DNA from 3 places in the Ancylobacter sp. genome. Region 1 is predicted to be linked to each of the others. Evidence: predicted binding sites of a transcription regulator. Region 1 holds the regulator's gene; each other region holds the start of a gene.
The links. Region 1 encodes LexA, which represses DNA repair genes until DNA is damaged. Its sites were predicted from a motif close to TGTTCNNNNTGTGTTCNG; they were not measured.
Positions count from the first base shown of each region.

Region 2: a site for LexA is predicted at 2,390-2,407, ahead of ACQY76_RS10090 (DNA recombination protein RmuC). Genes of this name have one in related genera too.
Region 3: a site for LexA is predicted at 4,126-4,143, ahead of ACQY76_RS07195 (YifB family Mg chelatase-like AAA ATPase). Genes of this name have one in related genera too.

Region 1 covers NZ_OZ257132.1:4,128,098-4,137,604, reverse strand. Annotated here, with positions in the region: gene lpxB (lipid-A-disaccharide synthase) at 1-606, shown strand, start outside; gene gltA (citrate synthase) at 711-2,021, opposite strand; gene gltX (glutamate--tRNA ligase) at 2,261-3,697, opposite strand; gene ACQY76_RS19275 (ComEC/Rec2 family competence protein) at 3,852-6,242, shown strand; gene lexA (transcriptional repressor LexA) at 6,236-6,931, opposite strand; gene ACQY76_RS19265 (GntR family transcriptional regulator) at 7,131-7,829, opposite strand; gene hpxZ (oxalurate catabolism protein HpxZ) at 7,914-8,300, opposite strand; gene ACQY76_RS19255 (molybdopterin molybdotransferase MoeA) at 8,359-9,507, opposite strand, start outside.
Region 2 covers NZ_OZ257132.1:2,194,977-2,204,483, forward strand. Annotated here, with positions in the region: gene ACQY76_RS10080 (class I SAM-dependent methyltransferase) at 1-160, shown strand, start outside; gene ACQY76_RS10085 (LysR family transcriptional regulator) at 157-1,056, opposite strand; gene ACQY76_RS10090 (DNA recombination protein RmuC) at 1,151-2,359, opposite strand; gene def (peptide deformylase) at 2,471-3,028, shown strand; gene fmt (methionyl-tRNA formyltransferase) at 3,090-4,007, shown strand; gene ACQY76_RS10105 (N-acetyltransferase family protein) at 4,004-4,453, shown strand; gene ACQY76_RS10110 (peroxiredoxin) at 4,602-5,237, opposite strand; gene ACQY76_RS10115 (YMGG-like glycine zipper-containing protein) at 5,469-5,726, shown strand; gene ACQY76_RS10120 (S24 family peptidase) at 5,799-6,422, opposite strand; gene ACQY76_RS10125 (pyridoxal phosphate-dependent decarboxylase family protein) at 6,576-8,042, shown strand; gene ACQY76_RS10130 (DUF952 domain-containing protein) at 8,075-8,437, shown strand; gene ACQY76_RS10135 (quinone-dependent dihydroorotate dehydrogenase) at 8,443-9,507, shown strand, end outside.
Region 3 covers NZ_OZ257132.1:1,547,104-1,556,610, forward strand. Annotated here, with positions in the region: gene ACQY76_RS07185 (Hsp20 family protein) at 19-441, opposite strand; gene ACQY76_RS07190 (GNAT family N-acetyltransferase) at 621-1,712, opposite strand; gene ACQY76_RS07195 (YifB family Mg chelatase-like AAA ATPase) at 2,512-4,044, opposite strand; gene ACQY76_RS07200 (formate dehydrogenase subunit gamma) at 4,296-4,769, shown strand; gene ACQY76_RS07205 (formate dehydrogenase beta subunit) at 4,766-6,328, shown strand; gene fdhF (formate dehydrogenase subunit alpha) at 6,341-9,196, shown strand; gene fdhD (formate dehydrogenase accessory sulfurtransferase FdhD) at 9,213-9,507, shown strand, end outside.

The DNA.
Region 1 (9,507 bases):
CTGGTACTGCCGGGCAGCCGGCGCGCCGAACTTGCGCGGCTCGGGCCGGTCTTCGGCGACGTGCTGGGCCGGCTGCAGCGGATGATGCCGGGGGTCGAGCTGGTCCTGCCCACGCTGCCGCGACGGCATTCGCAGGTCGAGGAGATCGTTGCGTCATGGCCGGTGAAGCCGCGGATCATCGTCGATGAGGGTGAGAAGCTGGCCGCCTTCCGGGTCGCGCGGGCAGCGCTCGCCGCCTCCGGCACGGTGACGCTCGAACTGGCTTTGGCCGGCATTCCGACCGTCGCCGCCTATAAGGTCCCCTGGCTGGAAGGGCGTATCGCACCGTTCTTCATCCGGGTGAAGACCGCAATCCTGCCCAATCTCATCGTCGGCGAGGCGGCGGTGCCGGAATATCTGCAATGGCACATCGATCCGCCGGCCATGGCGGCGCGGCTGGTGCGGCTGCTGGAGGGTGGTCCGGAACGTGAGGCGCAGCTCGCCGCTTTCGCCCGGCTCGATGCGATCATGGGCGAGGGCGGCGATCCGCCGAGCCGGCGTGCGGCTCGCGCCGTGCTGGAGGCGCTGGCCGCGTCACGCCAGGCTCAAACGCCTATGTGTCCCTGAGGGCGCTCCCGGAATATGAAAACCCCGCCGTCCGGTTCCGGAGGGCGGGGTTCTCGATCAGGCGGTGTGCCGGTCGGCCACCTCGCGGCGGTCGCCGGGATACGTCACTTGCGGCGGGCGATCGGGATGTAATCGCGCTGCGTGGCGCCGGTGTAGAGCTGGCGCGGGCGGCCGATGCGCTGGCTGGGATCCTCGATCATCTCCTTCCACTGGCCGATCCAGCCCACGGTGCGGGCGAGTGCGAACAGCACGGTGAACATGGAGGTGGGGAAGCCGAGGGCTCGCAGCGTGATGCCGGAATAGAAGTCGATGTTCGGGTAGAGCTTGCGCTCGACGAAATACTCATCCTGCAGCGCGATGCGCTCCAGTTCGACGGCGATGTCGAGCAGCGGGTCGTCCTTGATGCCGAGCTCGCCAAGCACCTCATGGCAGGTGCGCTGCATGATCTTGGCGCGCGGATCGTAGTTCTTGTAGACGCGGTGCCCGAAGCCCATCAGGCGGAACGGATCGTTCTTGTCCTTGGCGCGGTTGATGAATTCCGGGATGCGGTCCACCGAGCCGATTTCGCCGAGCATCTTCAGCGCCGCCTCGTTGGCGCCGCCATGTGCCGGGCCCCACAGGCAGGCGATGCCGGCCGCGATGCAGGCGAAGGGGTTGGCGCCCGACGAACCGGCAAGGCGCACGGTAGAGGTCGAGGCATTCTGCTCATGGTCGGCGTGGAGAATGAAGATGCGGTCGATGGCGCGCGAAAGGATCGGGTTGACCTTGTACTCCTCGCAGGGCACCGAGAAGCACATGCGCAGGAAGTTCGACGCGTAATCCAGGTCGTTCTTCGGATAGACGAAGGGCTGGCCGATGGAATATTTGTAGGCCATGGCCGCCAGCGTCGGGATCTTCGCGATCATCCGGATCGAGGCGATCATGCGCTGCTGCGGATCTGAGATGTCGGTGGAGTCGTGGTAGAAGGCCGACAGCGCGCCGACCGAGGCGACGAGAACCGACATCGGATGTGCGTCGCGACGGAAGCCGTGGAAGAACCGGCTCATTTGCTCGTGCACCATGGTGTGGCGCGTGACGCGGTAGTCGAAATCCGCCTTCTGGGCGGCGGTCGGCAACTCGCCGTAAAGCAGGAGGTAGCAGGTTTCTAGAAAGTCGCCGGGCTCGGCCAACTGTTCGATCGGGTAGCCGCGATAGAGGAGGACGCCCTCGTCGCCGTCAATATAGGTGATCTGGCTTTCGCAGGAGGCCGTGGAGGTGAAGCCGGGGTCGTAGGTGAACTTGCCTGTCTGGCCGTAGAGCTTGGCAATGTCGATGACGTCCGGCCCGATGGTGCCGTTCAGTATCGGAAGCTCCCAGCTTTCATCGCCAATGGTGAGCGTCGCGGATTTTGGCGCATTGCTTTGGCTGGCGTCCATGCAGGGTCTCCCTCAACCTAGGAACCGGATCTGAAGCGGATCACGTCTGTGCGGGGGCCGCGCGTGCCTTTCGGCACTGTGCATCGGAGACGGGGGGGTGTCTCGCGGCGACCCATGTCCAAAGTCGTAGCGGTTTCAATCAGCCCTCGCAAGCGCAGCGAAACCGCTGCCGCAATGCGGCCGAAGGCCGGGCGCGAAATCGTTTCATGCGCGCCCGGGGACCATGTTAGAATCGTGCTTCACGCCTGCGCGGCAGCGCCCGTCTGATCGGCTATCCGGGCCAGCGATTCCTCTTTGCCGAGTACGGCAAGAACGTCAAAAATGCCGGGCGAGGTGGTCTTGCCGGTCACCGCTGCGCGCAGCGGTTGCGCGAGCATGCCGAGCTTCACGCCCTGCTGCTCGGCCACGGCACGGACGGCCGCCTCCGTCTCCGCAGCGTTCCACTCCGTCACTGCCGCAAGAGCATCCGCCGCCGCCGCGAGCAGCCGGCGCGACTCGTCGGTCAGCAGCGCCTGCGCCTTTTCCTCGAAGGGCAGCGGCCGCGACCGCCAGATATAGGCGGAGCTTTCAATGAGTTCGATCAACGTCTTGGCGCGTTCTTTCAGGCCCGGCATCGCCAGCAGCAACTGGCTGCGGCGCTCGGGCGTGAGCGCGGCGGCAATGGCGGCGCCGTCGGGAATATAGGGAAGCACCGCGTCGATCGCGTCGAGCAACTCGCTGTCGGGCGTCGAGCGGATATAGACGCCGTTGATGCTTTCCAGCTTGGCGAAATCGAACCGCGCGGCCGAGCGGCCAACCCTGTCGAGATCGAACAGCCGGCTCATCTCCTCGGCGGAGAAGATTTCCTGGTCGCCGTGGCTCCAGCCGAGGCGCACCAGATAGTTGCGCAGCGCGGCCGGCAGATAGCCCATGGCACGGTAGGCGTCGACACCGAGCGCGCCATGGCGCTTGGAGAGCTTGGCGCCGTCGGGCCCGTGAATCAGCGGGATATGTGCCATCTTTGGCACCTCCCAGCCCAGCGCATGGTAGATCTGCGTCTGGCGCGCAGCATTGGTGAGATGGTCGTCGCCACGGATGATGTGGGTGACGTTCATGTCGTGGTCGTCGACCACCACCGACAGCATATAGGTCGGCGTGCCGTCGGAGCGCAGCAGCACGAGGTCATCGAGATCCTTGTTGGGGATCACCACACGGCCCTGCACGAGGTCGTCGATCACCGTTTCGCCTTCGGTCGGCGCCTTCAGGCGGAAGACCGGCTTGCGGTCGGCGGGCGCATCCGCCGGGTCGCGGTCGCGCCAGCGCCCGTCATAGCGGGGAGGGCGGCCCTCCTTGCGGGCCGTCTCGCGCATTTCCTCGAGCTCGGCCGCCGAGGCATAGCAGGGATAGGCGCGGCCGGCGGCGATCATGTGCTCGACCGCCTCTCGGTGCCGCTCGGCCCGGGCGAACTGGTAGATGACGTCGCCCGACCAATCGATGCCGAGCCATTTGAGCCCGTCGATGATGGCATCGATCGCCTCCGGCGTGGAGCGCTGGCGGTCGGTGTCCTCGATGCGCAGCAGCATCGTGCCGCCCTTGGCGCGGGCATAAAGCCAGTTGAACAGCGCGGTGCGCGCCCCGCCAATGTGCAGGAAGCCGGTGGGCGAGGGGGCAAAGCGGGTAATGACGGTCTCGGACATATCTCTTCCGTCTGCGCCGCAGGGGCGGCATCGAAGCGTGGCGGGCGCGGACGGTGCGTGTACCATAGGTGTGCGACACGGGAAAAGCGTAGCATTGAGCATGGCCCGGTAAGAGGACGAGCGAGCCGGGGCGTTCAGGGGGCGCAGCGGGGGCATGCAGGTTCCGCCGCAGCAGGAACCGGGGGGCGGCGCGACGCGTGGGCGCGCGCGGGCGCTCGCGCTTGCCGCCGGTCGGTCGGGCCGTCCATTGGCGCCGGGCGGGGTTCCGTGGGTCTCGCTGGGCGGGGTGTGGCCGGCGTTGACGGCCGCTCTGGCGCGGGAGGTCGACGACCGCCGCGGCTTCCTTTTCTTGCCCATTGGCTTCGCCGGCGGCGCGGCGCTCTACTTCGGCGCCCCGCATGAGCCATTGCCCTATGTCGGGCTCGTCCCCGCCGTCGGCTTTGCCGGGCTGGCACTTCTGGCGCGCGCGCGGCCGTTCGCCTTCCACCTGATGGCTCTGCTCGCCGTGATTGCGACCGGATTTGCCGTTGCCGCTTTGCAGGTGCAACTCATGGCCCATCCCGTGCTCGGCACCACGCTCAATGCGGTCGAGCTCAGCGGCTTTGTTGAAGCAGCGGAGCAGCGCCCGCGCGGCAGTCGCATCACGGTCGAGATCACCGCGATCGAGCGCCCGGCCGAGGGGAAGCCGAGGCGGGCCCGCATCACCCTCGCCGGGCGAGACCCGCCGCCGGTCGGCAGCCATGTGACGCTGCGCGCGACGCTCGGGCCGCCCCCGGGGCCAGCCTATCCCGGCGGATTCGACTTCGGCCGCGCGATCTGGTTGGACGGCATCGGTGCCACCGGATATGCGCTCGGCAAGCCCCGGCTCAGCCCGGTGGACGTCGCGCCGCCTTTCGGCCTGCGGATCACGACGTGGCTCGACGGCACGCGGCACGCGATTGCTAGCCGCATCCGCGCAGCGCTGCCGGGGGAGGATGGCGGCGTGGCGGTGGCGCTGGTCACCGGGCTGCGGGACGCCGTGCCGGAATCGATCGAGGAGAGCATGCGGATCTCCGGCCTCTCGCATGTCCTTTCCATTTCCGGCCTGCATATGGCTCTGGTGGCCAGCACGGTGTTCTTCCTAGCGCGGGCGTTGCTGGCGCTGCTGCCGGAATTTGCCCTCTACCGGCCGATCAAGGCGTGGGCGGCGCTGCCGGCCATGCTCTCGGCGACCTTCTATCTCCTGCTGTCCGGGTCCGAAGTGCCGACGCAGCGCTCTTATGTGATGACGCTGCTGGTGCTCGCGGGAATCGTGCTCGGCCGCCCGGCGCTCACCCTGCGCACCCTGGCGGTTGCGGCGCTGGCGCTGCTGGCGATGTCGCCCTCCGCCGTGCTCGACCCCGGGGCACAGATGTCGTTCGCCGCCACGCTCGGCCTGGTCGCCGCCTATGAGCGCTTCGGTGGCCTTATTGCACGGCCATCGGGCAAGGTGGGGCGATGGCTCGGGCTGCCGGGTCGTTATGTCGGGGCGCTGGTGCTGGCCTCGCTGTCGGCGGGCCTGGCGACCGCGCCCTATGCGGCGTTCCATTTCCAACGCCTGGCGCCGCTCAGCCTGGCGGCCAACCTCGCGGCCATGCCGGTGGTGTCGTTCATCGTCATGCCGGCGGGGCTTGCCGGAGCGATCCTGATGCCGTTCGGATGGGACGATCCGGCCTGGCGGCTGATGGGCTGGGGCATTGGGCGGATGCGGGACATCTCCGAGGCTGTCGCCGCGCTGCCCGGCGCGGATCGCGGCGTGCCGGCCATGCCGATGGCGAGCCTGGTGCTGATCAGCCTCGGTCTCATGGTGGTCTGCCTTGCCCGCACCCGGCTGATTCTCGTCGCACCGGTGCTCGCCTTTGCGGGAGTTGCCGTCGCCGCACACGCGCCGCGGCCGGACATCTGGGTCGATGCGGAGGCGCGGACAGTGGCGGTGCGCGGCAAAGACGGGGCGCTCGCGGTGATGGGCGATCGCGACACCGGCATTGCCGGGCGCTTTGCCGTCGAACAATGGCTGAGCGCCGACGGCGAACGCGGCCGTTTTGGCGATGAAGAGCTTGCAAAACATGCGGCCTGCGATGCGCTCGGCTGTACCCTGCCGCTTCGTGATGGCCGGCTCGTGGCTTTGTCGCGCGACCGCGATTCGCTCGAAGACGATTGCCGCCTCGCGGCCGTTCTGGTGACGCCGTTTGCGCCGCCTCACGACTGCGCCGCCACGGTAATCTACCAGGATGAACGCACAGCGATCGGGGGGCTAGCCGCCTCGCTCCCGCCCGATGGCCGTGTCGCCCTCGTCGCAGCCCGCCCCGAGCAGGGGACACGACCCTGGGAGCCCACGGCGTCTGTGCCGACGAACAAGCCAGTGGAACCGACCACGTACATTCAGACGAAGGCGCCTCCACCAACCAAGCCGACCTCACCAACTACCGCTGCCGCGAGCCGAACCCGAAGAACGGCGCCGCTCAATGCAACGTCTCGCGCTGAGACTTTGCAAAGGCCGGAGGTAGCGCCGGACGACGCTCAATAACGCCGGAAAAGGCCCACCAGCTTGCCCTGGATGCGCACCCGGTCCGGTCCGAAGATGCGCGTCTCATAGGCAGGGTTGGCCGCTTCCAGCGCCACCGACGCGCCCTTGCGGCGCAGGCGCTTGAGCGTGGCTTCCTCGTCATCGATCAAGGCGACCACGATCTCCCCCGTGCTGGCGGCATCGCATTTGCGGATGAGAGCCAGATCGCCATCGAGAATGCCGGCCTCGATCATTGAGTCGCCCCGCACCTCCAGCGCGTAATGCTCACCGCCGGACAGCATTTCCGGCGGCATGCCAATGGTATGGTCGCGGGACTGGATGGCGGAAATCGGCGTGCCGGCCGCGATGCGGCCCATGACCGGGATCGAGACCACGCGGCGGTCGGCATCGTCGTCGGAAGAGGGGCGCACCTTGCCGAGATTGCCCTCAATGACATTTGGAGCGAAGGCCCGGACAGGCCGCTGCGGCTGCGCGTCCTCCGGGAGGCGGACGACTTCCAGCGCGCGCGCCCGGTTGGGCAGCCGCCGGATGAAGCCGCGTTCCTCCAGCGCCGTGATCAACCGGTGGATGCCGGACTTCGAGCGCAGGTCCAGCGCTTCCTTCATTTCCTCGAACGAAGGTGGCACGCCATCCTGCTGGAGGCGTTCATTGATGAACAGCAGCAGCTCATGCTGTTTGCGGGTGAGCATCCGGAGACCCCCGTCTGTCGGCCGATGCCGGAACGAAACAAATCACGAACAAAGACTAGCCGTTCTTATTGTGTTCCACAATGGGTAAAGGGACGCTAAACGATGGCCTGCGCACCGTAATCGCCATTTCGGCAGTGTGAATGCCGCTCGGCGGGGGTATCGGAGCGCCGTGTCGACGCGGTGAATCAGGCTGCGCCGTTCACACCGTCTGGGCGTATTGCTCATAGGCATCGTGGACAATGGCGATGTGACTGCGCATCGCTCCGGCGGCGCCGTCGCGGTCGCCGCGCAGTATGGCGGTCGTCACCCGCTCATGTTCGGTGTGCGAGAGGGCCAGCCGGCCGAGCGCGCGGAACTGGGCGCGGCGGAAGGGCGACAGGCGCCGGCGCGTGCCGAGTGTGAGCTCGATCAGATAGTCGTTATGGCTGCCGGCATAGATCGAGGTGTGGAACTGCTCGTTTAGTTCGCGATAGGCGGCGAAGTCGCCGAGGCGCATCAACTCGCCCATGTCCGCGTGCAGGCTTTGCAGCTTCTGGCGCTCCTGCGGCGTCATGTTGAGGGCGCTGAGCCCGGCGCAGAGCGCCTCCAGCTCGGCCATCACCTCGAACATCGCCTGCAGACGTTGGACGCTGGGCCGGGCCACGACAGCGCCGCGATGGGGGCGGGCGTCGACCAGGCCGGAGGCGACGAGTTCGCGCAACGCCTCGCGGACCGGCGTGCGCGACACGCCGAATCGCACAGCCAGCGCCGTTTCGTCCAGGGCCGTGCCGGGCGGCAGCGTGCCCCGCGTGATCTCATCGGCGAGATGCATGCGCAGTTCTTCGGCGCGCGTTACGCGCGCACGCCGGGCGCCGGGGGCGGACGGATCGAGCGGGAAGCGTAGTGGCAGCACCGACATCAGCGAACACGCGACCAACGGGGCCATCCGTGATCCGGACGGCATGGCGCATCTTTAGCTGGCGCGCCCGGCTTCACCAAGGGGTCACTTGGGTTCGTCGATCAGGCTGACATGGGCGGCGACGACCTTCCAACCTTCCGGCGTGCGCATCCAGGTCTGCATTTGCCGTCCCACGCGTCCCGGCACCGTTGTTCGGCGGAACAAGGTGGAAGCCACCGCCATGTCGGTGCCATAAGTGGTAATGGCGGTGTTTGCGAGGGCGCGTTCCAGCCCGACCGGCGAGCGGGCGGTGCGGAAGGCGCGGATCTCCGCAATGCCGTAGAGGTTCTCACCGCCGCCATAGCGGATGGTGCGCGCATCGTCCCAGAACAGCGCATCGAGTTCAGCCACGTCATTGCCGACAAGCGCGCGCTCATAGCGCTCGAAGGCGGCGCGAACCTCGGCCAGCACCTCGGGAAGATCGATTTCCATCCGCAGCCCCTTTTTCCCGCCTGCAAAGCCTTGAGAACACAGGCGGACGCGGCTTCCGTCAATCCTCGAAACGCAAAATCTCGCACATCTCGCCGGCCGCCGCCGCCGGCGCGTGCGGGCGGCGGACAAGCAGGACATCGGCGCGGGCCAAGTTGCGCAGCATGGAGCTATCCTGAACCGGCAGCGGCCGAACCAAGGGCAGGCCCTCGGCGTGGCCGACGATTTCCGCCCGCTGGAAGTCCATCCGGTGCTCGTTGGCCCTGATGTCGCTACCGAGGCGTGCGGGCTCCAGCTCGGGATGCGCGGGCACCTCCAGCCCCTGCAGCGCCTTGATCAGCGGCACGAGGAACAGCAGGGCGCAGACATGGGCCGAGACCGGATTACCGGGCAGGCCGAGCACCTGCGTGCGTGCATCGGCGGAAAGCCCAAACATCAGCGGCTTGCCGGGGCGCAGCGCGATCTTGTGGACGGCGAGATCGACGCCCTGGGCGGTGAGCGCCGGCGCGATCAGGTCATGGTCGCCGACCGAGGCGCCGCCGGTGGTCACCAGCGCGTCGAAGCCGGCGTCGAGCGCGGCGCGCACGCCCGCCTGCGTGGCGTCCATGCGGTCGGGCAGTATGCCGAGGTCGGCCACCTCCGCGCCGGCGGCGCGGGCCAGCGCGGCGACCGAATAGATATTGGAGACGATCACCTGATGGGCGGCCGCGCCGGCGCCTGGCCGCACCAACTCGTCGCCGGTGGACAGCAGCGCCACGCGCGGGCGGCGGGCGACGCTGATGCTGTCGACATCGGCGGCGGCAATGAGGGCGAGGTCGCGGGCGCGCAGGCGATGGCCGGCTGCAAGCAACGTCTCGCCGGCAGCGAAGTCGCCTCCGGCGCGGCGGATGTGGCGGCCGGGCGTTGCCGCTTCCGTGAGGGTGATGGCGCTTCCATCGCGGGTCGTGTCTTCCTGGATGACGATCGCGTCCGAGCCCTCGGGAAGCACGGCGCCGGTGAAGACGCGGACCGTCGTGCCCGGCTCGACGCGACCGGAAAAAGGGCGGCCGGCGGCGGATTCGCCAATGAGTTCAAGGGTGACGGGCACGCTGGGCGCGTCCTGCGCCCGCAGGGCGTAGCCGTCCATGGCGGAGACGTCGGCGCCGGGCGTGGTGCGGCGGGCGATGACCGGAGCGGCCAGCACGCGGCCGGCGGCGTCTTCCAGCGAAAC
Region 2 (9,507 bases), 1.9 Mb from region 1:
GAGAGATCTGATGGACGACATGCATCATTGGTATCACGGGCGGGCCGCGGTGCATCCGCTGGTTTCGACGACATGCACCGGAATGCACATCCACGATTCGATCGTCATTCTGGAAAAGGGCCGTGTCTACCGGCCCACCCATTCGGTCATCGGCGGCTAGATCCGCTCGGTCAGGCCGGGGGCAACCGCCCGCGCCTCGGTGAGCAGCGCCGTGACGATCGGCGTCATCGGCTCGCGATCGAGCACGACGAGGCCCATCTGGTGCAGCACTTCCGGTCCCTCGATGGGGATGGAGCGGATGCTGGCGGGAAAGGCGAAGACATCGGCCAGCGTGTTCGCAACGACGCTCGCCCATTTGCCGGTGCGCACATGCGAGAGCAGCGCGATGGTCGAATTGGCTTCCAGCATCGGCGTCACCGTGTGGCCGGCCTCGGCGAGCTGCTTGTCGACGATGCGGCGGTTCTGCATGTCGGGGGTCAGCAGGCACAGCGGCACGCGGCCGATTTCCTCCCACGTCACCTTGGCGCGGTCCCCGAGCGGGGAATCGACCGAAGTAAGGAAGCGATACCCTTCCTTGTAGAGCGGCACGGACTTCAACCGGCCCAACGGGTCGTTGTCGAGATAGGTGATGCCGGCGTCGGCCTCCAGATTCTCGATCAGCCGCAGTACCTCGTTGGAGGAAGCGGAAATGAGCGTGAAGCGCACATCGGCATGCTTCTCGCGGAACGGGGTGGTGAGTTCCGACAGCATCGGCATGGCGGTGGGGATGGCGGCGATGCGCAGATGGCCGGAAAGGCCCTTGCGCATGCCGGCGATCTCCTGACGCATGGCGCGCACATCGCCGATCACCCGTCGGGCCCATTGCAGTGCGCGCTCGCCCTCGGGCGTGAAGCCGATGAAGCGCGAGCCGCGCTCGACGAGCCGCACGCCGAGCTGTTCCTCAAGCTGCTTGAGGCCGGCCGACAGGGTGGGCTGGGTGACGCCGCAGGATTCGGCGGCGCGGCCGAAATGGCGCTCCTTGGCAAGGGCGAGCAGGAGTTCGAAACGGTCGATCACGCGGGACGCTTCCTGAATCGGAACGATAGAAACATTCTATCAAACTATCAGCAAAGCCTGTCCTTGCGAATTGGACGGATTAAAGACCAGCGCGTTATTCCGCCGCGCCACGCAGCGGCGGCGTCGAGAGGGGCGGCGTCGGCAGTAGCTCCGGCAGCGCCATATCGCGCGCCGGGCCGTCCGCCTCGAATTCGAGCTGCTCGATGCGCTCGCCGCGCCGGGCGATCTTGTCGGCGGAGGTCAGCGCCTGCGCGACATCCTCGTTCACCTGCCCGAAATGCTTCTGCAAGGCGCCGACCCGGTCGCGCAGGCGGATGACGTCGGCAACCAGCTTGCCGCATTCGGCGCGGATGAGGTCGGCCTGCTCGCGCATGCGCGCATCCTTGCAGATGGCCTGCACCACCTGCACGGCGAGCATCAGCAGCGAGGGCGAGACGAGGATGACCCGGGCGCGGAAGGCCTGCTGGATGATGTCGTCGAAATGCTCGTGCAGCTCGCCATAGACGGATTCGGATGGCACGAACATCAGCGCCACATCCTGCGTCTCGCCGCTGACGAGATAGCGCTCGGCGATGTCCTTGACGTGCCTGCCGACATCCGCCTTCAGCCGCGCCTCGGCGGGCTTGCGGGCCTCCGGCGTCTGCGCCTCGCGGAAGGCGGTGATCGCCTCCAGGGGAAACTTGGAATCGACCAGCAGCGGGCGCTTGTCGCCGGGCAGGTAGATCGCGCAGTCGGCGCGCCGGCCATTGGACAGCGTGTACTGGAAGGCGAAGCTGTCGCGCGGCAGGCCGTCGGCGACGATGGCCTGCAGCCGCCCTTCGCCGAAGGCGCCGCGCGCCTGCTTGTTCGACAGCGTCTCGCGCAGGCTCATCACCTGGCCTGAGAGCTCGCCGAGGCTCGCCCGCGCCTGGTCGACAAGGGCGAGGCGCTCATTGAGCTTGGTGAGGTTCTCGTGCGTCGCCTCGGCGGAGCGGGCGAGGCTCTCGCCCATGCGGTGCGAGGAGGCGTCGAGCCGCTCGGCCACCGCGCGGGCGAGATCGCCCTGCCGCTGTGCCAGAACCTCCGCCATGGACTGCACCCGGCCGATGGTTTCCGCCTGGGTGCGGGCGAGGTCGGCGAGGCGCTCCTCCAGTTCGTCGGCGCGGCGCGCCTGCTCGTCCGCCTCGACGGCGTTCTGCCGGGCCGAGCGGGAGACCGCGCGCAGCACCGCGACCAGCAGGAGGAAGGCGAGCACGCCCGCGCCGGCGAGCGCTTGCGCCAGCGTCACGGGCTGCGAGCCGACCGCGAACAGAACCTGATCCATCGGGCCGTTCTAGCAGATTCGACGGCGGGTGCGAACGTAGAGTGAACATCGCTTGGAAAGCGGGGAATCGCGGCGTTGACGGAAACCGGCGCGGCGCTTATCTGGACGCCCATGTCGATACGCCCGCTCGTAATTCTCCCCGATACCCGCCTGCGCCAGCTCTCCGATCCCGTCGTGCGCGTGGATGCGCGCGTGCGCGCGATCGTCGAGGACATGTTCGAGACCATGTATGACGCCCCCGGCATCGGGCTGGCGGCGATCCAGGTCGGCGTGCCCGAGCGCATCGTCACCGTCGATGTCGGCCCGCGCGAGGCGCAGGCCGAGGGCCGGGACGAGGAAGAGGCGGCCCGCGAGAAGCACCCGATCGCGCTGATCAACCCGGAGATCATCGCGTCTTCCGAGGAGATGTCGGTCTATTCCGAGGGCTGCCTGTCGATCCCGGAATATTACGCCGATGTCGAGCGCCCGGCGAGCGTGCGGGTCCGCTACATGGACCTCAACGGCGAGACGCAGGAGATCGACGCCGACGGCCTGCTGGCCACCTGCGTGCAGCACGAGATCGACCATCTCAACGGCGTGCTGTTCATCGACCACATCTCCAAGCTCAAGCGCGACCGGGTGATCACCAAGTTCACCAAGCTGGCAAGGAAGGAGCGCGACGGCGTCTGACGCCTGCCGCGCGGCCGCCTGCTGCGTTTTCTGCCGTTCTCCAGACCCTGCGGGAGTGCCGATGCGCATCGTCTTCATGGGTACGCCCGATTTCGCCGTGCCGACGCTGGTCGAGATTGTCGGCGCCGGCCACGAGGTCGTCGCGGCCTACTCGCGGGCCCCGGCCCCGGCGGGACGGCGCGGGCTCGACCTCGTGCCCTCGCCCGTGCACCGGGCCGCCGAGCGGCTCGGCATTCCGGTACTCACCCCCGCAACGCTGCGCGATGCCGAGGCCGCCGACACCTTCGCCGGCCATGCGGCGGATGCCGCCGTGGTGGTCGCCTATGGCCGCATCCTGCCGCAGAATATTCTCGATCTGCCGGCGCTGGGCTGCCTCAACCTGCACGCCTCGCTGCTGCCACGCTGGCGCGGCGCGGCGCCGATCCAGCGTGCCATCATGGCCGGCGATGCCGAGACCGGCGTCGCGGTGATGAAGATGGAGGCCGGGCTCGATACCGGGCCGGTGGGGCTGGTGGAGCGCGTCGCCATCGCGCCTGACATGACGGCGGGCGAACTGCACGACCGGCTGATGATCGTCGGCGGCGACCTCATGGGCCGGGCGCTGGCCGCGCTGGAGCGCGGCGGGCTGACCTTCACGCCGCAGCCCGAGATCGGCGTCACCTACGCCGCCAAGATCGACAAGAGCGAGACCCGCATCGACTGGTCGGCGCCCGCCAAGGCGGTGCACGACCATATTCGCGGCCTGTCGCCCTTTCCCGGCGCGTGGTTCGATCTTGCCGGCACGCGGGTGAAGGTGCTGCGCTCGACGCTTGTCTCGGGTGTCGGCGCGCCCGGCGCGGTGCTGGATGGCGCGCTCACCATCGCCTGTGGCGACGGGGCCGTGAGGCTTGTCGAAGTGCAGAAGGCCGGCAGCCGGGCCATGGCGGCGGACGAATTCTTGCGCGGCAGCGAGCTTGCCGCAGGTATGGTGCTGACATGACGGATATTCGCGCGCTCACCCCCGACGATCAGGAGCGCTGGCTGCCGCTCTGGCAGGGCTATCTCACCTTCTATGAGGCCACGCTTCCCGCCGCGGTGACGGCGATGACATGGCAGCGCCTGATCGACCCGGCCGAACCGGTGCACGGCGCGCTGGCCTTCGACGAGAGCGGGCGCGCCGTGGGCCTTGTGCAGTGGATCTTCCACCGCTCGACCTGGAGCGAGGGCAGCGTGTGCTACCTCAACGACCTGTTCGTCGACCCCACCCTGCGCGGCAAGGGCACCGGCCGGGCGCTGATCGCCCATGTCCACGCGGACGCGTTGGCGAATGGCGCGTCCAAGGTCTACTGGCTGACCCACGAGACCAACCAGACCGCGCAGAAGCTCTATAACGCGGTGGCCGAGCGCACCGGTTTCATCCAGTACCGCCAGCTGCTGGCGCCCTGAGGCCTCCCAGCGCGCGGCGGTTCGGGATCGCCGCCGCGCTCCCGTAGAGGCCGGGTTTGGCCCGGTCCTCCGCATCTTTGCGTCGACGGAAGTCGTGGATCCCCGGGTCAGGCCCGGGGATGACGATGGGCCGGAGGCGGCCGCCTGCTCACTTGCCCGGCTGGGCGACGACCCGCAGATACGGCTTCAGCGTCTTCCAGCCTTGCGGAAACTTCTCCTTCGCCGCCTCGTCGCTGACCGAGGGAACGATGATGACGTCGTCGCCGTCCTTCCAGTTGGCGGGCGTGGCCACCGAATGCCGGGCGGTGAGCTGCAGCGAGTCGATCACCCGCAATATCTCGTCGAAATTGCGCCCGGCGCTGGCGGGATAGGTGAGCGAGAGCTTCAGCTTCTTGTCCGGCCCGACGACGAAGACCGAGCGCACCGTCATGGTGTCGGAGGCGTTGGGGTGGATCATGTCGTAGAGGCCGGAAACCGTGCGGTCCGGGTCGGCGATCAGCGGGAAGTTGGGGGCGTAGCCCTGCGTCTCCGCAATGTCGTCGGCCCATTTCGCGTGGGCGTCGAGCGGGTCCACCGACAGGCCGATCACCTTGACGTTGCGGCGGTCGAATTCCGGCTTCAGCCGCGCGACCTGTCCGAGCTCGGTGGTGCAGACCGGGGTGAAATTCTTCGGGTGCGAAAACAGCACGCCCCAGGAATCGCCCAGCCACTCATGGAAGCGGATCGGGCCTTCGGTGGTCTCGGCGGTAAAATCGGGAACGATGTCCCCCAGGCGAATGGTCATGGCGGGCTCCACACGGGCAAAAAACCTACTAGTTTTATAGCATAATGCCCCGCGTCGCGCTTAGGAAGCGCCATCCCGACAAATTCCGTGGAACCGACTCGACACGCATACGTTACCTCACGGGCACCTGCTCGCTGCGGCAAACGCCGCCGCGCGGAATGCCTGTGAATTCGGGAAATGCCGTCGCGATCTGGGGGTCAGGTCCGGCAAGGTCAAATCTGGAGAGGGATCATGCTCAAGATCGTTGTGCTTTCGCTCGCTACGCTCAGCATCGCGGCCTGCACCACCACGGAACGCCGGGCGACCGGCGGCGCGCTCATCGGCGGCGGCGCCGGCGCGGTTATTGGCGGCATCGCCGGTGGTGGCACGGGCGCGGCGATCGGTGCCGGTGTCGGTGCGGGCACGGGTGCGCTCATCGGCGCGGCTACCTCGCCGGGCGACTGCTACGCCTATGACCGCTATGGCCGCCGCGTGGCGGTGCGCTGCTGACAACGCCGGTTTCCCACGACCAGACACGTTCGGAGCGGCCCCTTGCGGGGCCGTTTCCATGTGTGGGCCACCCTATTGGCTGGCCCACAGCACGCGGGCGATCCAGGCGATCTCGCCATCCTGCAGCAGCCGGTCGGGATGATCAGGGTTGAGCGAGCGCAGTTCCACCGTGCGGTTGGTCTGCCGCTTCAGTTCCTTGGCCAGCACTTCCCCCTCGCGCGTTTTCACCACCACCCGGTCGCCCCGCCTTATGGGCGCGCCCGGCGAGACCACGACGACATCGCCGTCGCGGTACAGGGGCAGCATGGAATCCCCGGAAATCTCCAGCGCATAGGCGTGCTCGTCGCCGACATTGGGGAAGGCGATCTCGTCCCACGCGCCGCCGACGGGAAAGCCCGCATCGTCGAAATAGCCGCCCCCGCCCGCCTGCGCGAAGCCGATGAGCGGGATGGCGCGCCGCTTGCCCGAGCCGTCGATCAGCGCCATGAAGTCGTCGAGGCTGGTATCGGTGGCGGCGAGTATCTTGGCGATGCTCTCGGTGGAGGGCCAGCGCGGCCGCCCGTCCGAGGCCTCGCGCTTGGAGCGGTTGAAGCTCGTGGCGTCTAGCCCCGCACGCCGCGCCAGCCCCGACACGCTGAGGCCAAGGCGTTCGGCAAGGCCATCCACGGCACGCCAGATCTGCGCATGGGTCAGCATGATTCGGGTCCGGAATTTTATCTGCAGCGTAGGAATTATACCCTATTTTCGCCTGCGTCCACGGGCTTTTCAACCTCGCGCCGCCGCATTCGGCCCGGCGCTGGACAGGGCAGGCGCGCTGCCTAGGATGGCCGCCCTTCGGAGGAGCGGGCCATGGCGCAAAGCGATGTGGGGAATGCGGATGCCAGCGACGCGGCCGGCGACGCCGGGGCGGTGCTGAGCAGCGCCGCGCGTCACGCCATCGCCTACCGCACCGCGCCGCAGGAGAGCCAGTGCGCCCAGGCGAGCTACGCGCAATCCGTCGCCTCCTTCGACGACCCGCTGCCGGAGCAGGGCGAACCGGCGGAGCAGGTGCTGGACGAGCTGGTGCGCCGCGCCGTGCCGGGCCTGCATGCCAGCACCGGGCCGCGCTTCTTCGGCTGGGTCATCGGCAATTCCCACCCCGTCGGCGTCGCCGCCGACTGGCTGACCTCCGCCTGGGGCCAGAACACCGCCAACCATGTCGCGGCCCCGGCCGCTGCCGCCGCCGAGACCGTGGCCGCGCGCTGGCTGCTGGAGGTGCTGCGCCTGCCCGCCGCGTGCTCGCTCGGCTTCGTCACCGGCGCCACCATGGCGAGCTTTGTCGGCCTTGCCGCCGCGCGCGGCGAGGTGCTGCGCCGGGCGGGCTGGGATGTGGAAGCGCAGGGCCTGTTCGGTGCCCCGCCGGTGCGGGTGCTGATCGGCGCGGAGGCGCATGCCAGTGTGTTCTCCGCGCTGCATTATCTCGGCTTCGGCAAGGCCAGCCTGCTGCGCGTGCCCGCCGACCCGCAGGGCGTCATGGATGTCGACGCCTTCGAGACGATTCTGGCGCGCGACGTGCCCGAGGGCGCGCCGCTGATCGTGGTGACGCAGGCCGGGCATATCCACACCGGCGCTGTCGATGCGCATGAGCGGATCGTGCCGTTGGCCCAGGCGCGCGGCGGCTGGGTGCATGTGGACGGCGCCTTCGGCCTGTGGGCACGCGCCTGCCCCGCCCGCGCGCACCTCGCGCAGGGGCTGGAGGCCGCCGATTCCTGGGCGACGGACGGGCACAAATGGCTGCAGACGCCGTTCGATTGCGGCTACGTGATCGTGCGCGATGCCGAGGCGCATCGCCGGGCGATGACCATCGCCGCCAGCTACCTGCCGGCGGTGAGCGAGCATGAGCGCGACCCCTCGCATTACGTGCCGGAGCTTTCGCGGCGCGCCCGGGGCTTCGCCACCTGGGCGCTGCTGCGTCATTTCGGCCGCAACGGCATCGCCGCCATGGTGGAGCGCCACTGCGCGCAGGCGCGGCTGCTGGCGGCGCTGCTCGCGGCCGAGCCGGGTATCGCCGTGCTGAACGAGGTGGTGCTGAACCAGGTGGCGGTGCGCTTCGGCACCGATGCGGACGAGGCGGTGGGCGATGCCCTCACCCTTGCCGCCATCGCCGCCCTGCAGCAGGAAGGCACCTGCTTCGCCGGCAGTGCGAAATGGCGGGGGCGGTGGATCCTGCGGCTCTCGATCATCGGTGCGTCGACCACGGAGGACGACATCCGCCTGTCCGCGCAGGCGATCGTGCGGGCCTGGCGACGCGTTGCCAGCGGCAGCGCCACCGGATAGGACGGGCTTTCATCGGAACCAGGGGGCGAGACATGCCGCACGCGCAGACCACCCTCATCTACAAGATCGCGCCGCGCGCACTGTGGCAGGCGGCGGAGGCCGCCGGGCAATTCGACGGCGCGCCGGTCGATGTGGCGGACGGGTTCATCCATTTCTCCACCGCCGGGCAGGTCGCCGAGACGGCCGCCAAGCATTTTGCCGGGCAGGACGACCTCTTGCTGGTGGCGGTGAAGACCGATCTTCTCGATCCGGCGGCGCTGCGCTGGGAGCCCTCGCGCGGTGGCGACCTGTTCCCCCATCTCTACGGCGCGCTGGTCCTGGATGCGGTGGCGAGCGTGCGCGAACTGCCGCTGGGCCCGCAGGGCCGCCATGTGTTCCCGGCGCTGGAAGGATGACGCGCGTGAGTTCTCTGCTCGACCTTGCCTTGCCCTTCGCCCGGCTGCTGGACCCGGAGACCGCGCACAGTCTGTCCATCCGCGGGCTGTCCTGCCTGCCGCCCCGGCCCGCCCCGGTGGACGATCCGCGTCTTGCGGTGACGGCTTTCGGCCTCGCCTTTCCCAACCCGGTGGGGCTGGCGGCCGGCTTCGACAAGGAAGCAGAAGTGCCGGACGCGATGCTCGGCGCCGGCTTCGGTTTTGCCGAGGTCGGCACGATCACGCCGCGCCCGCAGCCGGGCAATCCGCGCCCGCGCAATTTCCGCCTCACCGAGGACCGGGCGGTGATCAACCGCTATGGCTTCAACAGCGGTGGCCACGCGCCCGCCGCCGCGCGCCTCGCCGCGCGCCAGGGGCGCCGGGCGCGGGGCATCATCGGGGTGAATGTGGGGGCCAACAAGGATTCCACCGACCGCGCCGCCGATTATGTCTCTGGCATCCGCGCCTTTGCCGGGCTGGCGAGCTATTTCACCGCCAATGTCTCCTCGCCCAACACGCCGGGCCTGCGCGACCTGCAGGAGGAGAGCGCGCTCGACGCGCTTCTGGCGCGGGTGATGGAAGCGCGCGACGCGACGGCGCCCGGCGTGCCGCTGCTGCTGAAGATCGCCCCCGATCTGGCGCTGCCGCATCTCGACGGCATCGTCGCGGTGGCGCGCCGGCGCCGCATTGACGGGCTCATCGTTTCCAACACCACGATCTCCCGGCCGCCGGGCCTGCGCTCGCCGCACAAAGCCGAGACCGGCGGGCTTTCCGGCCGGCCGGTCTTCGCCCTCTCCACCCGCATGCTGGCGGAAGCCTATGTGCGGGTGGACGGGGCCTTCCCGCTCATCGGCGTCGGCGGCATCGACAGCGCTGCCACGGCGCTTGCCAAGATCGAGGCCGGGGCGAGCCTGATCCAGCTCTATTCCGGGCTGGTTTATGAAGGGCTGGGGCTGGTGGAGCGGATCAAGGAGGGGCTGCTGGCGCAGCTCACGCGCGAGAACGCCACGCTCCCCGCGTTGACCGGGCGGCGGGCGGGCGCGCTGGTGGCG
Region 3 (9,507 bases), 2.2 Mb from region 1:
GAACGGCTTCGGGCTCCGTCACTCGTCCGTCGCTATGGTGATACGCCGGACGATGCGTTCCGGTTCCGGCCGAACCAGGTCAACCCAGAGGAGTCCGTTCTTCAGCTCGGCGCCGGTGACGCGCATGCCCTCGGCCAGCACGAAGATGCGCTGGAACTGGCGCGCGGCGATGCCACGGTGAAGGAAGACCCGCTCCGGATCCTCGGCCTGGCGGCCGCGGATGACCAACTCCTTCTCTTCCACGGTCACCTCCAGCTGCTCGCGGGTAAAGCCCGCGACGGCCAGGGTGATGCGGAGCCTTTCCGGCTGGTCCGGCGCTGCCACCCGCTCCACATTATAGGGCGGATAGCCGTCCGAACCTTTCATGACGCGGTCGAGCGCCCGCTCGACCTCGTCAAAGCCGAGCAGGAAGGGGCTCGACAGCGAGGGAATACGCGACATGCTCCCAAAGTCCTCTTGAAGCGACTTTGTGTGATGGGACCCCGTCAAGGCATCCCGTTGCGGACGATATGGGAGACCGGTTCGCTCCGCGCAAGACGCGGTTGCCGGGAGGCGCAACGCGGCGCGGGCGGTCGACGCCGCACCGTTGCCGATAGCCGGATTGCGAGAGGGGCCTGCGATCAGGCGGCGTGGCGTTCGCCGTTCACGCCGAAATGGTCGAGATAACGCGGGCTGATCTTCTCGACCGGCAGCACGATCAGCACATCGGTGGTGCCGAACTGGCGATCGACCACGGCGCCGCGGCCGATCTGCGCGCCGAGGCGCAGATAGCCCTTGATAAGCGGGGGCAGTGCCGCGAGCGCGGCCTTCGCGTCCAGCGCCTCCACCGACACGAGGTCCATCGAGGCGGCGCTGTGCGGCAGCGCCTCCGCCGCCCATTCCGGATCCGTCGGGGCGAAATGGTGGAGAAAGGCCAGCGGGCGGGCAAGGGCCTGCGGATCGACGCCCTCCAGGCTGGCGCAGCCGAACATCACGTCGATGCCGTGCCGGCGCACATAGGCCCAGATGCCGTGCCAGAGCAGCTCCACCGTGCGCTTGTTGCGGTAGGAGGCGAGCACGCAGGACCGTCCGAGCTCCAGGAAGCGCCGGTGGGGATGGCGTGCGAGCAGCGGGGCGATGTCGAACTCGCCGGCGGTGTAGAAGCCGCCGTGGCGGTTGGCGATGTCCTGCCGCAGCAGTCGGTAGGTGCCGACGACGCGGGGCACCCGGCGGCCGCGCACGGTGCGGCAGGACTCGTGGTCAAGAACCAGCAGATGGTCGCAAATGCCGTCAAAGGCATCGACATCGCGCCGCGCCAGCCGCATGGCGGCGGCGGGCGTGGCCGACATTTCCTCGTAGAACACTTCGTAGCGCAGGCGCTGGGCGCGGCGCACATCCGCCGCCGTCACCGCCAGCCGTACTTCCAGCGCGCCGATCCGTCCCAGCGCCGCGGGCCCCGGCTCGCTTCGGCTGCCGCGGTGGCGCACGCCTGAATAGGAGCGCAGCGCCGGAAGCAGGCGCGACGGGGCGAAGGCGGCGGGAACCAGCCGCAGCGGTGCGGCGCCGGGGGCCTTCTCCGGGCGCTTGCCGGTCGCGGCAGGGGAGAGAGAGCCCTTGGGGGTGAAAAAACTGCGCAACGCCATCAGGCTGGGCGCGGCGAGCGAGGCGGTCAGGGTGGCGACCCGCGAGGCCGGCGGCGTCTCGACCGTCCTATCGACGAGCATCTGCGTCATGACCGACCCCCCACGCTGCGTTCACTATAGCGCTTTGTGACAGGAATCACATTTCTCGGACGCCCATGTGACAGCGCACACCGCGCGGCATGGCCGGGCGGGATTGCACGGGCGATGGCCACGCCGGCGGGCGGAGCGCGAACTGGCATCACAATGATTCCGAGAGCCGGATCGCGCGCTAAGCGGGCATCCGTCACCCATGCGAGGTGCTTGATTTCCCAGCGCGGAATGGCGCGGTTACGCGGTTGGCGCAAGCATTCTGCCCAGGCGGGACCGAACCCGGCTGAGAGCGGGATCGCACGCGCGTTCGCTGCAAGGGAAGGTCCGCATCGAAGGCCGGTTTGAGGAAATGTGCGAGCGAGCGGGATGGCAAGCGCGCGCTTGAGGGGAGCCGGCGGCGCCGTCCCGTCCGGTATCACCCGTCGCGACCAGGATAGCACGCTTACGCGTTTGCGGGAGCTCACGCAGCACGTAGATAGGCCGGGCCTTGCCCGAGCGGGATCGCACGCGCGCTCGCTGCAAGGGAAGGCCCGCAACGAAGGCCGGTTTGAGGCGATGTGCGAGCGAGCGGGATCGCACGCGCCCGCCAAGCGGGAGAAGCAGTGGGGCAAACACGCCGCCGGCCGTCTGCGAGCGGGATCGCCCGCGCGTTCGCTGCAAGGGAAGGTCCGGCTTCCGCGTCATGTCCCGCGTGCCAGGCGGCGGGTTCGCCGGTGCCGGGGTGAGATGCCGCCGTTGCTGGTGGCAGCGTAGCGCGCGGGCCCGCCCGGCGCCGCGCTCCGCCGTTCGCTCCGCCTTCTCAGGCCGCGGCGGCATTGCGGTCGGCGGCGGCGCGATAGGCGAGGGCTTCGGCGAGGTGCGGACGGCCGACCGATTCGGCGCCCGCCAGATCGGCCAGCGTCCGTGCCACGCGCAGCACCCGGTGATAGCCTCGGGCGGAGAGCCGCATGAGCCGCGCCGCGTCCGTGAGCAGCGCCGTGCCGGCGGCATCGGGCGTGGCGATGTCCTCCAATACGGGGCCGCTCGCTTCCGCATTGGTGAACAGATCGGGCCGGCCAAGGGCCAGGAACCGCTCGCGCTGCGCCCGACGCGCCTGCGCAACGCGGGCGGCGACCGCGGCGCTGGGCTCGGACGGGCCGGTGCGGACAAGGTCGATCGCCGCCACCGCCGGCACGTCCAGATGCAAATCCACCCGGTCGAGAAAGGGTCCGGACAGCCGTGCCTGATATTCGCCGGCGCAGCGCGGGCCGCGCCGGCAGGTCTGGCCGGGTTCACCGGCCCGGCCGCAACGGCAGGGGTTCATCGCGGCGATGAGCTGGAAGCGCGCGGGATAGGAGATGCGGTGATTGGCACGGGCGATCACCGCTTCGCCGGTCTCCAGCGGCTGGCGCAGTGAATCCAGCACGGCCGGGGCGAATTCCGGCAGTTCGTCGAGGAACAGCACGCCATTATGCGCCAGCGACACCTCGCCCGGCCGCGCCCGCATGCCGCCGCCGACCATGGCCGCCATGCTGGCGGAGTGGTGCGGGGCGCGGAAGGGCCGCCGGCTGGTGAGCGCGCCGCCCTGCAGATTGCCGGCGACCGAGGCGATCATCGAGACTTCGAGCAGCTCGGACGGGACGAGCGGCGGCAGGATCGAGGGCAGGCGCTGCGCCAGCATGGACTTGCCGGCGCCCGGCGGGCCGCTGAGCAGCAGGTTGTGGCGTCCGGCGGCGGCGATCTCCAGCGCCCGGCGGGCCGTCTCCTGGCCCTTCACCTCGGACAGGTCCGGCAGATTCGCCGCGCCGCCTTCCAGTCGGGGCTCGGGACGGGGGAGGAGTTGGCGGCCGGCGAAATGATTGACGAGTTGGACCAGCGAGAGCGGCGCCAGCACCGGCATGTCCGGGCTGGCCCAGGCGGCCTCCGGCCCGCAGGCCTCCGGGCAGATAAGGCCATGGCCGCGCGCATTGGCACCGATGGCGGCCGGCAGCACCCCGGCGACGGCGGCGATACGTCCATCGAGTGCCAGTTCGCCGACCACGGTAAAGCCGTCCAGCGCTTCGGGGGCGATGGCGCCGATCGCCGCCATCAGTCCCAGTGCGATGGGCAGGTCATAATGGCTGCCTTCCTTCGGCAGATCGGCCGGGGCGAGGTTGACCGTGATGCGCCGGGCCGGCAGCGCGAGGCCCGAGGCGGTGAGCGCGGCGCGCACCCGCTCCTTCGCCTCGGTGACCGCCTTGTCGGCAAGACCCACCAGATTGAATGCCGGCAGCCCCGGGCTCACCTGGACTTGAACGTCGACCGGGCGCGTTTCGACGCCTTCGAACGCCACTGTCGCCACGCGCTGGACCATCCCCGCCCCTCCGCCGATGTCTCTCAGGCTGCGCCCAGCCCGAGGCATCGGTGGCAGGATAAGGCATCACGCGTCCCGGTCAAGAACATTACATGAACAAAACGCCAGAGAGGTTGACCAAAGGTAAACGCCACCCCAGCTACACTGTTGATAGAAAAATTCTATCAAGGCACGGAACACCTGAATTGATTTCGGTTTCGCCGCGTACCATCCTTACCTTTGGAAAATTCTAAAAGAAGGCTACGGGAGAAATGCCGCATTACGAACCCTGGAGCGAAGAGCGCGCTCGCGCGGTGGTGGATGAGTTCGCTCATCTCGAAGGCCCGCTGATGCCGATGCTCCATGCGGTGCAGGAGACGTTCGGGCACGTGCCCGACGCCGTCGTGCCGATGCTGGCCGAGAAGCTCAACGTCTCGCGCGCCGAAGTCCATGGCGTCGTGACCTTCTATCATGATTTCCGCCACGAGCCGGCGGGCCGCCACGTGCTGAAGCTGTGCCGGGCCGAGGCCTGCCAGGCCGCGGGCGGCGACGCGCTGACCGACCATGCCGAGCACAAGCTTGGCTGCAAGCTCGGCGAGACCACGGCGGACGGCCGGGTCACGGTCGAGCCCATCTATTGCCTAGGCCTGTGCGCCACGGCGCCGGCGGCGATGCTGGATGGCCGGATCGTCGCGCGGCTCAATGAGCGTCGGCTCGACGCTCTGATCGCGGAGGCGCAGTCGTGACCATTCGCATCTACGTTCCCAAGGACGCCTGCGCTATCGCCTGCGGCGCCGACGAGGTCGCCGAGGCGATCGCCGCCGCCGCGCTGGCCGCCCGGCAGCCGGTCGAGATCGTGCGCAACGGCTCGCGGGGCATGCTGTGGCTCGAGCCGCTGGTCGAGGTCGTCACCGACGAAGGCCGTATCGCCTATGGTCCGGTCGAGGCCGGCGACGTCGACGGGCTGTTCGCGGCCGGTTTCCTCACCGGCGGCGCCCATGCGCTGCGCATCGGCAAGCCGGAGGAACACCCCTTCCTCGCCAAGCAGACGCGCCTCACCTTCGCGCGCTGCGGCATCATCGATCCCGCTTCCTATACCGATTACCGCGCCCATGGCGGCTATCGCGGGCTGGAGCGCGCGCTGACGCTCGGCCCGGCGGATATCATCGAGGAAGTGAAGAAGTCCGGCCTGCGCGGCCGTGGCGGCGCCGGCTTCCCGACCGCCATCAAGTGGAAGACGGTGGCGGATGCCAAGGGCGACCGCAAATACATCGTCTGCAACGCCGACGAAGGCGACAGCGGCACCTTCGCCGACCGCATGATCATGGAAGGCGACCCCTTCGAGCTGATCGAGGGCATGACCATCGCCGGCATCGCGGTGGGCGCCACCAAGGGCTATGTCTACACCCGCTCGGAATATCCGCACGCCATCTGGGCGATGGAGAAGGCGATCGAGGTGGCGCGGGCCAATGGCATGCTGGGCACCCATATCGCCGGCTCGCCCTACAGCTTCGACATGGAAGTGCGCATGGGCGCCGGCGCCTATGTGTGCGGCGAGGAAACCGCCCTGCTCGACAGCCTGGAAGGCAAGCGCGGCACGGTGCGCGCCAAGCCGCCGCTGCCGGCGCATAAGGGCCTGTTCCAGAAGCCGACCGTCATCAACAACGTGCTCTCGCTCACCGCCGTGCCGCATATCCTGGCCGATGGCGGCGAGTTCTACGCCAATTTCGGCATGGGCCGCTCGCGCGGCACGATGCCGATCCAGATCGCCGGCAATGTGAAGTTCGGCGGCCTGTTCGAGACCGCCTTCGGCATCACGCTGGGCGAACTGATCAACGATATCGGCGGCGGCACCGCCACCGGCAAGCCGGTGAAGGCCGCGCAGGTCGGCGGCCCGCTCGGCGCCTATGTGCCGACCTGGCAGTTCGACCTGCCCTTCGACTACGAGGCCTTCGCCGCGAAGGACGCGCTGATCGGCCATGGTGGAATCGTGGTGTTCGACGAGGATTCCGACCTCGCCAAGATGGCGCGTTTCGCCATGGAGTTCTGCTCCGTGGAAAGTTGCGGCAAGTGCACGCCCTGCCGCATCGGCTCGACGCGCGGCGTCGAACTGATGGACAAGATCATTGCCGGCGATCGTGTCGAGGCCAACCTCGTGACGCTCACCGATCTCTGCCAGACGATGAAGCTCGGATCCCTTTGCGCCCTTGGCGGGTTTACCCCCTATCCGGTGCTGAGTGCGCTGAACCATTTCCCCGAGGATTTCGGCGCGCCCCCGCGCGTCGTCCTCGAAGCCGCCGAATGAGGAGGACGCATCATGTCACTCGTCCATGAGATCGACTACGGTACGCCCGCTCCCAAGACCGACAAGATGGTGACGCTCACCATCGACGGGATGGAAGTCACCGTGCCGGAAGGCACCTCCATCATGCGCGCCGCGATGGAGATGGGAACGCAGATCCCCAAGCTCTGCGCCACCGACTCGCTGGAAGCCTTCGGCTCCTGCAGGCTCTGCCTGATCGAGATCGAGGGCCGCAACGGCACCCCGGCCTCCTGCACCACCCCGGTGGCGCCGGGCCTGAAGGTTCACACCCAGACGCCGCGCCTGGCGCAGCTGCGCAAGGGCGTGATGGAGCTCTATATCTCCGATCACCCGCTCGATTGCCTGACCTGCGCCGCCAATGGCGATTGCGAGCTGCAGGACATGGCCGGCGCGGTCGGCCTGCGCGAAGTGCGCTACGGCATGGAAGGCGCGAACCACTTCGCCCCCTCCTCCGAGCTGGTGATGCCGAAGGACGAGTCGAACCCCTATTTCACCTATGACCCGGCCAAGTGCATCGTCTGCAACCGCTGCGTCCGCGCCTGCGAGGAAGTGCAGGGCACCTTCGCGCTGACCATTTCCGGCCGTGGCTTCGACAGCCGCGTGTCGCCCGGCCAGTCGGAAGCGTTCCTCACCTCCGAATGCGTGTCCTGTGGCGCCTGCGTGCAGGCCTGCCCGACCGCCACCCTCTCCGAGAAGCGCCTCATCGATATCGGCACGCCCGAGCATTCGGTGGTGACGACCTGCGCCTATTGCGGCGTCGGCTGTACCTTCAAGGCGGAAATGCGCGGCCAGGAAGTGGTGCGCATGGTGCCGTGGAAGGATGGCAAGGCCAATCGCGGCCATAGCTGCGTCAAGGGCCGCTTCGCCTGGGGGTATGCCACCCACCAGGACCGCGTCATCAAGCCGATGATCCGCGCCAAGGTCACCGACCCGTGGCGGGAAGTGTCGTGGGACGAGGCGATCGCCTACACCGCCTCCGAGCTCAAGCGCATCCAGGACACCTATGGCCGCAAGTCGGTCGGCGGCATCACCTCCTCGCGCTGCACGAATGAGGAAGCCTATCTCGTCCAGAAGATCATCCGCGCCGGCTTCGGCACCAACAATGTCGATACCTGCGCCCGCGTCTGCCATTCGCCGACCGGCTACGGCCTGAACCAGGCCTTCGGCACCTCGGCAGGCACGCAGGACTTCGATTCGGTCGAGGATTCGGACGTCATCCTGGTCATCGGCGCCAACCCGACCGACGGTCATCCGGTGTTCGGCTCGCGCATGAAGAAGCGGCTGCGCGAAGGCGCCAAGCTGATCGTCATCGATCCGCGCCGCATCGACCTCGTGCGCTCGCCCCACATCAAGGCCGAGTACCACCTGCCGCTGCAGCCCGGCACCAATGTCGCGGTCGTCACCTCGCTGGCGCATGTCGTGGTCACCGAGGGCTTGGTGAACGAGGCCTATGTCCGCCAGTTCTGCGACTGGGAAGAGTTCCAGGATTGGGCCGAGTTCGTCGCCGATCCGCGCCACTCGCCCGAAGAAGTGGAGAAGCTCTCCGGCGTGCCGGCCGAACAGATCCGCGGCGCGGCCCGGCTCTATGCCACGGGCGGCAACGGCGCGATCTATTACGGCCTCGGCGTCACCGAGCACTCGCAGGGTTCGACCACCGTCATGGCGATCGCCAACCTTGCCATGGCGACCGGCAATATCGGCCGCCGCGGCGTGGGCGTGAACCCGCTGCGTGGCCAGAACAACGTGCAGGGCTCGTGCGACATGGGCTCCTTCCCGCATGAGCTGCCGGGCTATCGCCACATCTCCGACGACGCCACCCGCGCGACGTTCGAAGCCATGTGGGGCCGGCCGCTCGACGCCGAACCGGGCCTGCGCATTCCCAACATGCTGGATGCGGCGGTCGACGGCACCTTCAAGGCCATCTACATCCAGGGCGAGGACATCCTTCAGTCCGACCCGGACACCCACCACGTCGCCTCGGGTCTCGCGGCGATGGAACTGGTGATCGTGCAGGACCTGTTCCTGAACGAGACCGCCGCCTACGCCCATGTGTTCCTGCCGGGCTGCACCTTCCTCGAGAAGGACGGCACCTTCACCAATGCCGAGCGCCGCATCCAGCTCGTGCGCAAGGTGATGGCGCCGAAGAACGGTTATGGCGACTGGGAAGTCACCCAGATGCTGGCCCGTGCCATCGGCATGGACTGGAACTACACCCACCCCTCGCAGATCATGGACGAGATCGCCGCGCTCACCCCGAGCTTCGCCGGCGTGTCGTTCCAGAAGCTGGACGAGATGGGTTCGGTGCAGTGGCCGTGCAACGACGCCAACCCCGAGGGCATGCCCATCATGCACATCAACGGGTTCGCGCGCGGCAAGGGCAAGTTCGTCGTCACCGAATATGTGCCGACCGACGAGCGTTCCGGCCCGCGCTTCCCGCTGCTGCTCACAACCGGCCGCATTCTCAGCCACTACAATGTCGGCGCCCAGACCCGCCGCACCGAGAACGTGGCCTGGCATCCGGAAGATCTGCTGGAAATCCACCCGCACGATGCCGAGCAGCGCGGCGTGCGCGACGGCGACTGGGTGCGCATCGACAGCCGCGCCGGCTCCACCAGCCTGCGCGCGCAGATCACCGACCGGGTCGCGCCGGGCGTCGTCTACACCACCTTCCACCACCCGACGACGCAGGCAAACGTCGTGACCACGGACTTCTCGGACTGGGCGACCAACTGCCCCGAGTTCAAGGTGACCGCCGTCCAGATCGCCCGCTCGAACGGCCCGTCCGAGTGGCAGGAAGACTATGACGAGTTCACCCGCCAGAGCCGCCGTATCGCGGTTGCGGCGGAGTGAGCGGGACGGCCCGTCGATGATCGCGCCGGTCGTCCGCGTTTCCCGCCTTGCCGTCACTCCCTCGGGAGCGGCGGAGGGCGAGCGGGCGATCCCCGAGGAGACGCCCGTCGCCATCGTCCATAACGGCTCCACCTATGCCGTGATGATGGCGACGCCGGCTGACCTCGACGATTTCGGCTATGGCTTCAGCCTGACCGAGGGTGTGATCGACAGCCTTGCCGACGTGCAGTCGATCGAGACGCTGGAGTTCGAGGACGAGGCCGGCGTGCTCGGCGTCGAGGTCCGCCTCTGGCTCGACGAGGCGCGCGCCA